Regions from separate parts of the Streptomyces sp. NBC_01006 genome, predicted to be linked through region 1. Evidence: riboswitches for the same ligand, from Rfam matches in the RefSeq annotation. Region 1 holds a riboswitch; each other region holds the start of a gene.
The links. A riboswitch is a leader RNA that binds a small molecule or an ion and turns the genes downstream of it on or off. The one in region 1 is predicted to bind cobalamin.

Region 1 (3,267 bases):
GCAACGTGTGCGGTTAGGAGTGGGGGCGAGGGCTGGACGGGTACCGCCGGGTCCCCGTTGCCGAACCAGTCCTGCGTGCACGCGTACCGGCCCGGCGCGGCCGCGCACACCAGCCGCCCAGGTCGCGTCGCGGTCGTTGAAGGGGCAGCCGTCCTTGAACGTGCGACCAGCCGGGCCGGGTTGGTGCCGGTCCGTCCCTCCGACTAGGGCCTGTTCTGAGTTCGGATCACGGGGTGCCAGGGAGGCTGCGTAGCCAAAGGATGGATCCTCGCAGGTGGAGTCCGGCGAGATAGCTCTCAGGTGTCTTGTCGTAGCGGGTGGCCAGCCCCCGCCATTCCTTGAACTTGTTGATGGCACGCTCGACGGTGTTCCGGTCTTTGTAGAGCTCGGCATCGTGGGAGACCGGGCGGCCGCCCTGTGAGCCCCGCTTCTTGCGGTTGGCTGCCTGGTCGGCCTTCTCCGGGATCACCGCCTTGATGTTGCGTCTTCGCAGGTGGGCGCGGTTGGCGCGGGAGGAGTACGCCTTGTCTCCGGCTACGGCGTCCGGCCGGGTCCTGGGGCGGCCCATCGGAACACGCACCTTGATTTTCTCCAGGACCGGGATGAACCGCGGACTGTCCGCGGCCTGTCCGGGGGTGAGGATGATGGACAGTGGGCGGCAGCGCCGGTCGGTCGCGAGGTGCACCTTGGTGGTCAGCCCGCCCCGGGAGCGTCCCAGCTCGGCGGCCTTCAGCCGGACCTTGCGGCGTCGGCGTACCGCGCGGCGCCGTGCCCGTTCGGCTTCCTCACCGCCCTCGGGCCCCTCGGCTACGGAGTCGTTTTGTCCGGTTGCCGAAGCCCCTTTTCCTTCATCAAGGCCTTCTCCAGGTCCTCCAGGAGCTCGGGGTCGACCACCATGCCCGCCGCGTGGTGATGCGCGCGGGCGACGGTGGAGTCCACGCTGACCAGGCTGAGGTCGACATCGTCGCGTGCCGCCGCCTCGGCGATCACCACGTCCATGAGGGTCTGGAAGATCCCGCCACGTGCCCACATGCGGAACCGGTCGTAGATCGTTGACCAGGAGCCGTAGCTTGCCGGCACGTCCCGCCAGGGGCAGCCGGTACGGAACCTCCACATCACCGCATTGAAGTAACTGCGCAGGTCAGGGATCGGCCCGGACGCCCCCAGCGGGAGGTGCGGCTCGATCAACTCCCATTCGCCATCGGTCAGATCACCACGCGTCATACAACCGTGCTACCAGCCGAAGCGCCCGAACGAAGGCCGAACGCCCCGATTGTGATCCGGACTCAGAACAGCCCCTAGGGTCAACGGGCCTTGGTGTTCGGGAAACCGGTGGAAGACCGGTGCGGCCCTCGCCACTGTGAACGGGAAGTCCGGCTCCATCCTGCGGGAAGCCACTGGGCGGCGCGGGAGGTTCCGCACCGCCCGGGAAGGCGGAGCCAGGGCATCAGCACCCGTGAGCCAGGAGACCGGCCGGGGCGCGTCGTCCATCCACGAGGTGCTGGAGAGGTCTCCCCACACATGCATATAGCCGAGGGGTTCCTGCCCCCTTTGCACGCGGTCGCCTGGGGCGCCGCGTCCGCTCCCTTCGTCGTCCACGGGGTCCGCGCCCTCACCCGCGAGGTGAAGGCGAACCCGGAGAGCACGCTGCTGCTCGGGGCGTCCGGAGCATTCACGTTCGTCCTGTCCGCCTTGAAGATCCCGTCGGTGACGGGCAGTTGCTCGCACCCCACCGGGACCGGGCTCGGGGCGATCCTGTTCCGGCCGCCCATCATGGCGGTGCTCGGCACTATCACCCTGCTCTTCCAGGCGCTGCTGCTGGCGCACGGCGGGCTGACCACCCTCGGCGCGAACGTCTTCTCGATGGCGATCGCCGGACCCTGGGCGGGGTACGGGGTCTACCTGCTGCTGAAGCGCTTCGACGTCCCGCTGATGGTGACGGTCTTCTTCGGTGCCTTCTTCGCCGACCTGGTCACCTACTGCGTCACCTCCGTGCAGCTGGCGCTGGCCTTCCCCGACCCGGGTACCGGGTTCCCGGGCGCCCTCGCGAAGTTCGGCGGCATCTTCGCGATCACCCAGATCCCGCTCGCGGTGAGCGAGGGGCTGCTGACGGTGCTCGTGATGCGGCTGCTGATGCAGTCGAGCAAGTCGGACCTGGTCCGGCTGGGCGTGGCGAAGCTGAGCGGGCGCAGCGGGCACGAGGCGGCGGTCCGATGAGCATGAGCCGGAACGCGAAGATCAACGGCCTGCTGCTGCTCCTGGTGGCGATGCTTGCCGTACTGCCGATCGCGCTGGGGATGGGCGAGGGCAAGGAGGAGCCGTTCACGGGCGCCGACGCGCAGGCGGAGACGGCGATCACCGAGCTGAAGCCGGACTACGAGCCGTGGTTCTCCCCGCTGTACGAACCCCCCTCCGCGGAGGTGGAGTCGGCGCTGTTCGCCCTCCAGGCGGCACTGGGCGCGGGCGTGCTCGCGTACTACTTCGGGGTCCGCAAGGGCCGCCGCCAGGCCACTGCCGCCGCCACTGCCGCCGCCGCTGCCGCTGCCACGCGTGCCGCGGACCGCGCCGCGGCCCCGGCTCCGACGGCGGATCCCGCCGGCGCGGAGTCGTAGCCGGTGCTGCCGATCGACGTGGCGGCGCACGGCAGTCGGTGGCGCCGCCGCCATCCCTTGGAGAAGGCCCTGCTCGGACTCGGGCTGACGGTCACCGCCGTGTGCCTGCCGCCCTGGCCCGGCGGGCCGCTGGTCGCCGCCGCCACCCTGGCCGTGCTCCTCGGCCCGGCGGGCGTGGCCGGGCGGCAACTGTGGCGGGCCTTCCGGATCCCGCTGGGCTTCTGCTTCACCGGCGCGCTGCCGCTGCTCGTCGCCGTCGGCGGCCCGGCCGGGTTCGTCTCGCTCGCGCCCGACGGCCCCCTGCATGCCGCCGAGTTGCTGCTGCGGACCTCGGCGGCCTCCCTCGGGGTGCTGCTGTTCGCCTTCACCACGCCCGTCTCGGACGTCCTGCCCCGGCTTGTCCGGGCCGGGGTCCCGGCGCCGGTGGTGGACGTGGCCCTGGTCATGTACCGCATCGGCTTCCTGCTGCTGGACTCGATGGCCCAGGTCCGGCGCGCCCAGGCGGCCCGCCTCGGCCAGTCCGGGCGGGCGGCGCTGTGGCGTTCGCTGGCCGGGCTCGCCGCGACCTCCTTCGTACGGGCCTTCGATCGCGCGGCGCGGCTCCAGGAGGGCCTGGCCGGGCGCGGCTACGACGGCGCGCTGCGGGTCCTCGTGC
Region 2 (3,267 bases), 5.1 Mb from region 1:
GCTCGACCGGATCTCCGCCGAGGACGCCCTCGCCCGGCTGGTGTTCACGGGGGACCTGGAGGACCTCGCCGACCGGCAGCTCGTCATCGAAGCGGTGACCGAGAACCCGGATGCCAAGACGGGGGTCTTCGCCGCGCTCGACAAGATCGTCGAGGACCCGGAGGCGATACTCGCCACCAATACGTCGGCCATCCCGATCATGCGGCTGGGCATGGCCACGAGCCGCGCGGACCGGGTGGTGGGCCTGCACTTCTTCAACCCCGTGCCCGTCCTGCCGCTCGTCGAGGTCGTGTCCTCGCTCCACACGTCGGCGGACACACTCGCCGCGGTCGAGGACTTCGCCCGCGACACCCTGGGCAAGACCGTGGTCCGCTCCCGGGACCGGGCCGGGTTCGTCGTCAACGCGCTGCTGATCCCGTACCTCCTGTCGGCCGTCCGGATGGCCGAATCCGGCTTCGCGAGCGCCGCGGACGTGGACGCGGGGATGGAACTGGGCTGCGCCCACCCGATGGGACCGCTCAAGCTCGCCGACCTGATCGGCCTCGACACGGTCGCGGCGATCGCCGAGTCCCTCTACGAAGAGTTCAAGGAACCGCTCTACGCCCCGCCCCCGCTGCTCCGGCGGATGGTGCAGGCGGGACTGCTCGGCCGTAAGACCGGCCGCGGGTTCCACACGTACGGCCGGGACTGAGGGCCCCGGCACGGTCTCCGGGCCGAGGGTGCTCCGGAGGCGCGCGGGAGCGGTGGGGGTGTGGCGAGTGGTGTCGCCGCACCCCCACCGTGTCTCATTTCAGCGTCCGACATGTGGAAAGCGGTGTTCATTCCCCGGTCATCGACCTACTGTGGGCCTCGCAGCTGGTTCGCCCCGTCCGCCAGGCGGGATGCGTCGTAAGAGGGAACCCGGTGGGAATCCGGGACTGCCCCGCAGCGGTGAGCGGGAACGACCGCCGTCATACGCACTGGGACCGGAACCGGTCCTGGGAAGCGACGGCCAGTAGGAGTCTCGTACGACGAGACGTGCCCGCGAGTCCGAAGACCTGCCCGTTGCCCGTGCGCGAACGACCGCGCCCGGTTTCCCGGTGACCTCGTGGGCGGGTCGGCGTGCTCCAGGCGGATCTTCCCCGTCGCGTACCCGTCGTACGTGGCCCCGGGGGTCCGCCCGTTGCGGCACCCTTCGCGTCCTCGGCCCTCACCGGGTCCATGGAGACACGCTCGCGAAGGAGAGTTCCGTGACCACCCAGTCCGCAGCCGCGGCAGTACAGGCCACCGTGTACGGCTACCCCCGGCAAGGCCACGACCGCGCGCTGAAGAAGGCCGTCGAGGGCTACTGGAAGGGCCGCGTCACCGCGCAGACCCTCCGGGAGACCGCCCGCGACGTGCGCCGGGCCAACTGGGCCCAGCTGGCCGACGCCGGCATCACCGAGGTTCCGACCGGCGACTTCTCGTACTACGACCACGTCCTGGACACCACGGTCATGGTCGGCGCGATCCCCGACCGCCACCGGGCGGCCGTCACGGCCGACCCGCTCGACGGGTACTTCGCGATGGCGCGCGGCACCCAGGACGTGGCCCCGCTGGAGATGACCAAGTGGTTCGACACCAACTACCACTACCTGGTACCGGAGTTGGGGCCGGACACCGTCTTCACGGCCGACTCCGCCAAGCAGGTCGCCGAGCTGAAGGAGGCCCTGGCGCTCGGTCATGCGGGCCGCCCGGTCCTCGTCGGCCCGGTCACCTACCTCCTCCTCGCCAAGCCCGCGCCCGGCGTCGCCGCCGACTTCGAGCCGATCACCCTCCTGGACCGGCTGCTGCCCGTCTACGCCCGAGTGCTCGCCGACCTGCGCGCGGCCGGCGCCGAGTGGGTGCAGCTCGACGAGCCGGCCCTGGTCCAGGACCGGACCCCGGCCGAGCTGAACGTCGCCGCACGCACCTACCGGGAGCTCGGCGCCCTGACCGAGCGCCCCAAACTGCTCGTCGCCTCCTACTTCGACCGCCTCGGCGAAGCCCTGCCCGTCCTGGCCAAGGCACCCGTCGAAGGCCTGGCCCTCGACTTCACCGATGCGGCCGCCGCCAACCTCGCCGACCTCGCCGCCGTCGGCGGACTTCCGGGCAAGCGCCTGGTCGCGGGCGTGGTCAACGGCCGCAACATCTGGATCAACGACCACCAGAAGTCGCTGTCCCTCCTCGGCACCCTCCTCGGTCTCGCCGACCGCGTCGACGTCGCCGCCTCCTGCTCCCTCCTCCACGTCCCGCTGGACGCGGCCGTCGAGCGCGACATCGATCCGCAGGTCCGCCGCTGGCTGGCCTTCGCCCGCCAGAAGACGAACGAGATCACCACGCTGGCCCGCGGACTCGCCAGGGGCGCCGACGCCATCACCGCCGAACTGGCCGCGAACCGCGCCGACCTGGCCTCCCGGGCCACGTCCCCGATCACCCGCGACCCCGCGGTCCGGGCCCGCACCGCGGCGATCACCGACGCGGACGGCCGCCGGGCCCAGCCGTACGCCGACCGGGCGGCCGCCCAGCGGGCCCACCTGGGCCTGCCGCTGCTCCCCACGACGACCATCGGGTCCTTCCCGCAGACCGGCGAACTGCGGGTGGCCCGAGCCGACCTGCGGGCCGGCCGCATCGACACCATCGGCTACGAGAAGCGCATCAAGGACGAGATCCGTGAGGTTATCGCCTTCCAGGAGAAGACCGGCATCGACGTCCTCGTACACGGCGAGCCCGAACGCAACGACATGGTCCAGTACTTCGCCGAGCAGCTGACGGGCTACCTCGCCACCCAGCACGGCTGGGTGCAGTCCTACGGCACACGCTACGTGCGCCCGCCCGTCCTGGCCGGGGACATCTCCCGGCCGGAACCGATGACCGTGCGCTGGACGACGTACGCCCAGGCGCAGACGGCCAAGCCGGTCAAGGGCATGCTGACCGGCCCGGTCACGATGCTCGCCTGGTCCTTCGTGCGCGACGACCAGCCGCTCGGCGAGACCGCCCGCCAGGTCGGACTCGCCCTGCGGGACGAGGTCAACGACCTGGAATCCGCCGGTACTTCTGTGATCCAGGTCGACGAGCCCGCGCTGCGGGAGACGCTCCCGCTGCGCGCCGACGGCCATGCCGAGTACCTGGAGTGGGCCACGGAGGCCTTCCGGCTGACGACCTCGGGGGTGCGTCCGGAGACCCAGATCCACACGCACATGTGCTACGCGGAGTTCGGCGACATCGTGCAGGCCATCGACGATCTCGACGCCGACGTCATCAGCCTGG
Region 3 (3,267 bases), 3.5 Mb from region 1:
ATGGAGCACATAACGCTTCTCCTCGGGATCGTGATCATCACCGCTCTCGTGTTCGACTTCACGAACGGTTTCCACGACACAGCCAACGCGATGGCCACCACCATCTCGACCGGCGCCCTCAAGCCCAAGACGGCGGTGGCCATGTCCGCCGTGCTCAACCTCGTCGGCGCGTTCATGTCCGTGGAGGTCGCCAAGACGATCTCCAAGGGCCTGGTCAACGAAGAGGGCATCCAGCCAGAAGTGATCTTCGCGGCCCTCGTCGGCGCGATCCTCTGGAACCTCGTCACCTGGCTGGTCGGACTCCCCTCCAGCTCCTCCCACGCGCTGATGGGCGGCCTGGTCGGCGCGGCCGTCGCCTCCGCCGGCCTCGGCGCCGTCAACGGCGGCACGCTCGTCACCAAGGTGCTGCTCCCCGCGGTCGCCGCGCCGATCGTGGCCGGTGTGGCCGCGATGCTGGCGGCCAAGGTCACGTACAAGCTCGGCGGCAAGGTCGGTGGCAAGACCGCCACCAAGGGCTACCGCGCCGGGCAGATCGCCTCGGCCGGTCTCGTCTCCCTCGCGCACGGCACCAACGACGCGCAGAAGACGATGGGCATCATCACCCTGGCGCTCATCGCCGGCGGCGCCCTGGACTCCGGCGCCAACCCGCCGGTCTGGGTCATCATCTCCGCCGGCATGGCCATCGCCCTGGGCACCTCCCTGGGCGGCTGGCGCATCATCCGCACCATGGGCAGCGGCCTGACCGACCTCCAGCCGCAGCAGGGCTTCGCCGCCCAGACCTCGGCCGCGAGCGTCATCCTGGCTTCCTCCACCCTCGGCTTCTCCCTCTCCACCACCCACGCGTGCTCCGGCGCCGTCATGGGTGCGGGCCTGGGCCGCAAGGGCGGCGTGGTCCGCTGGTCCACCGCCACCCGCATGTTCATCGCTTGGGGCCTGACCCTGCCGGCCGCGGCCGCCGTCGCCTCCGGTGCCGAGCTGGTCATGCGCACCGGTGACGTCGGTGTCGCCGCCGTCGCGCTCTTCCTGATCGCCTCCTGCGTCGCCATCTGGGTCATCTCGCGCCGCCAGGTCGTCGACCACAGCAACGTCAACGAGGTGCAGCCGGCCGTGGCCGAGGAGCCGGGTGTCGTCACCACGGCCATGGCCGCCGTCACCGTCCCGCCGACCGTGGCCGCCGAGGCCGCTGCCGAGGCGGCCGCCGGTACGACCGCCGCGGTCACGGACGAAGCCCTGAAGGCCACCATCCCGGCGGCCGCTCCGACGACGCCCGCGGCTCCCGCCGCAGCGGTCTGACCCCGAGAACGACAGAGGAATCCGCAGTATGAAGATCGACTGGGCAGCACTCGGCTCCGTCTTCGGGGTCAGCCTCTCCGCCACCGTCGGCCTCGTGGCCCTGTTCACGCTGGGCCTGGTGGGCCTCTCCAAGCACGAGGCCGCCACCGAGCAGGGCGGCACCGCCACCCTCGCCCGCAGCGGCGCGTACGCCTCCTTCGCGCTCGTCGCGGCGGCCGTGGGGTACGGGATCTACCTGATCATCAGCTGACCTGATCCGACCGATCGGGGCACGACGTGCCAAAGCTCCCTCCGGGTTTCCCGGGGGGAGCTTTCGTACGTCCGTGACCCGTGTCTGTGACCTGCCTCGCCGCAGGTCAACGGCGAGTTGACGGGCCTTCGCGGTGCGTGGTGGACTGCCCGAGCCAATACGGCGGCATGGAGAGGAAGTCCGGTGCGAATCCGGCGCGGTCCCGCCACTGTCACCGGGGAGCACGCGGCATGTGCGCCGTGCGCCCCGGGAGCCAGGAACTCCCACCGCCGGACACGTCGAACCAGGGCGCGGACCCTGAGTGAGGACATACCTGCACCATGCGTGCCGACCGCGTCTTCGCGTACGGCGCCACGGCGGGCCTGATCGGCGACCGGATCCTCGGTGATCCGCGCCGAGGGCACCCCGTGGCCGCCTTCGGACGAGCCGCCGCCGCCGTCGAGCGCGCCCTGTGGCGCGACGACCGCGGCCGGGGCGTCATACACACCCTCCTGTGCGCCGGGGGCGCGGCCGCCGTCGGCGCGCTGGGCGCCCGCGCCGCGCGCTCCCGGCCCGCGGCCGCCCGTATCGCCCTGACCGCGGCGGCCACCTGGGCCGTCGTCGGCGGCACCTCGCTGGGCCGGGAGGCCCGCGCCATCGGCGGGGCGCTCGCCGCCGGGGACGCCGAGGTGGCCCGCGAGCGGCTGCCGCACCTGTGCGGGCGCGATCCCCAGGCCCTGGACGAGCAGCAGATGGCCCGCGCCGTCGTGGAATCGGTCGCCGAGAACACCTCCGACGCGGTGGTCGGGGCCCTGGTGTGGGGCGCCGTCGCCGGTGTCCCGGGGCTGCTGGCCTTCCGCGCCGTGAACACCCTGGACGCGATGGTCGGCCACAAGTCGCCGCGCTACCTGCGCTACGGCTGGGCCTCGGCCCGGCTCGACGACCTCGCGGGCTGGCCGGGCGCCCGGCTGACCGCCCTGGCCGCCGTACTGGCCGGGCCCGACCGGCGGGGAGCCGTACGGGCCTGGCGGGCGGACGCCGCCGAGCACCCGAGCCCGAACGCCGGGCCCGTGGAGGCCTCCTTCGCCGGGGCGCTCGGCGTACGGCTGGGGGGCACCCTGGCGTACGGGGGGCGGGTCGAGCACCGGGCCGTGCTGAACGGCGAGGCGGGGAGGCCGGTGCAGGTCGCGGACATCGAACGCGCGGTGCGGCTGTCGCGTCAGGTGACGTGGCTGGCGCTGGGGGCGTGTGTGGCACTGCGCTGTGCGGTGTCGCACGGCATACGGAAGGGACGCGGATGAGCGGCGGGAAGCTCGGCGGGGGACTCCTCGTCGCGGGCACCACATCGGACGCGGGCAAGAGCGTGGTCACGGCGGGCATCTGCCGCTGGCTGGCCCGGCAGGGCGTGAAGGTGGCGCCGTTCAAGGCGCAGAACATGTCGCTGAACTCGTTCGTGACGCGCGAGGGCGCCGAGATCGGGCGCGCGCAGGCGATGCAGGCGCAGGCGGCGCGCGTGGAGCCGACGGCGCTGATGAACCCGGTGCTGCTCAAGCCCGGCAGCGACCGCAGCAGCCAGGTGGTGCTGCTGGGCAAGCCGGTGGGCGAGATGAGCGCCCGGGGCTACCACGGCGGGCGGCAGGAGCAGCTTCTCGGTGTCGTCACGGACTGCCTGGAGCAGCTACGGGGCACGTATGACGCCGTGATCTGCGAGGGGGCGGGCAGTCCGGCCGAGATCAACCTGCGCC

Region 2: it holds a riboswitch for cobalamin, as region 1 does, so the genes downstream of both, metE (5-methyltetrahydropteroyltriglutamate--homocysteine S-methyltransferase) here and OG509_RS26295 (energy-coupling factor ABC transporter permease) in region 1, are expected to answer to the same signal.
Region 3: it holds a riboswitch for cobalamin, as region 1 does, so the genes downstream of both, OG509_RS10235 (cobalamin biosynthesis protein) here and OG509_RS26295 (energy-coupling factor ABC transporter permease) in region 1, are expected to answer to the same signal.

The regions. Positions count from the first base shown of each region.
Region 1 is NZ_CP108700.1:5,710,523-5,713,789, reverse strand. Features, by position in the region: gene OG509_RS26305 (hypothetical protein) at 1-17, shown strand, start outside; partial or broken gene OG509_RS26300 (IS5 family transposase) at 227-1,224, opposite strand; cobalamin riboswitch at 1,285-1,493, shown strand; gene OG509_RS26295 (energy-coupling factor ABC transporter permease) at 1,522-2,217, shown strand; gene OG509_RS26290 (energy-coupling factor ABC transporter substrate-binding protein) at 2,220-2,612, shown strand; gene cbiQ (cobalt ECF transporter T component CbiQ) at 2,616-3,267, shown strand, end outside.
Region 2 is NZ_CP108700.1:645,573-648,839, reverse strand. Features, by position in the region: gene OG509_RS02875 (3-hydroxybutyryl-CoA dehydrogenase) at 1-691, shown strand, start outside; cobalamin riboswitch at 840-1,060, shown strand; gene metE (5-methyltetrahydropteroyltriglutamate--homocysteine S-methyltransferase) at 1,230-3,267, shown strand, end outside.
Region 3 is NZ_CP108700.1:2,259,018-2,262,284, forward strand. Features, by position in the region: gene OG509_RS10225 (anion permease) at 1-1,293, shown strand; gene OG509_RS10230 (hypothetical protein) at 1,322-1,543, shown strand; cobalamin riboswitch at 1,668-1,826, shown strand; gene OG509_RS10235 (cobalamin biosynthesis protein) at 1,864-2,823, shown strand; gene OG509_RS10240 (cobyric acid synthase) at 2,820-3,267, shown strand, end outside.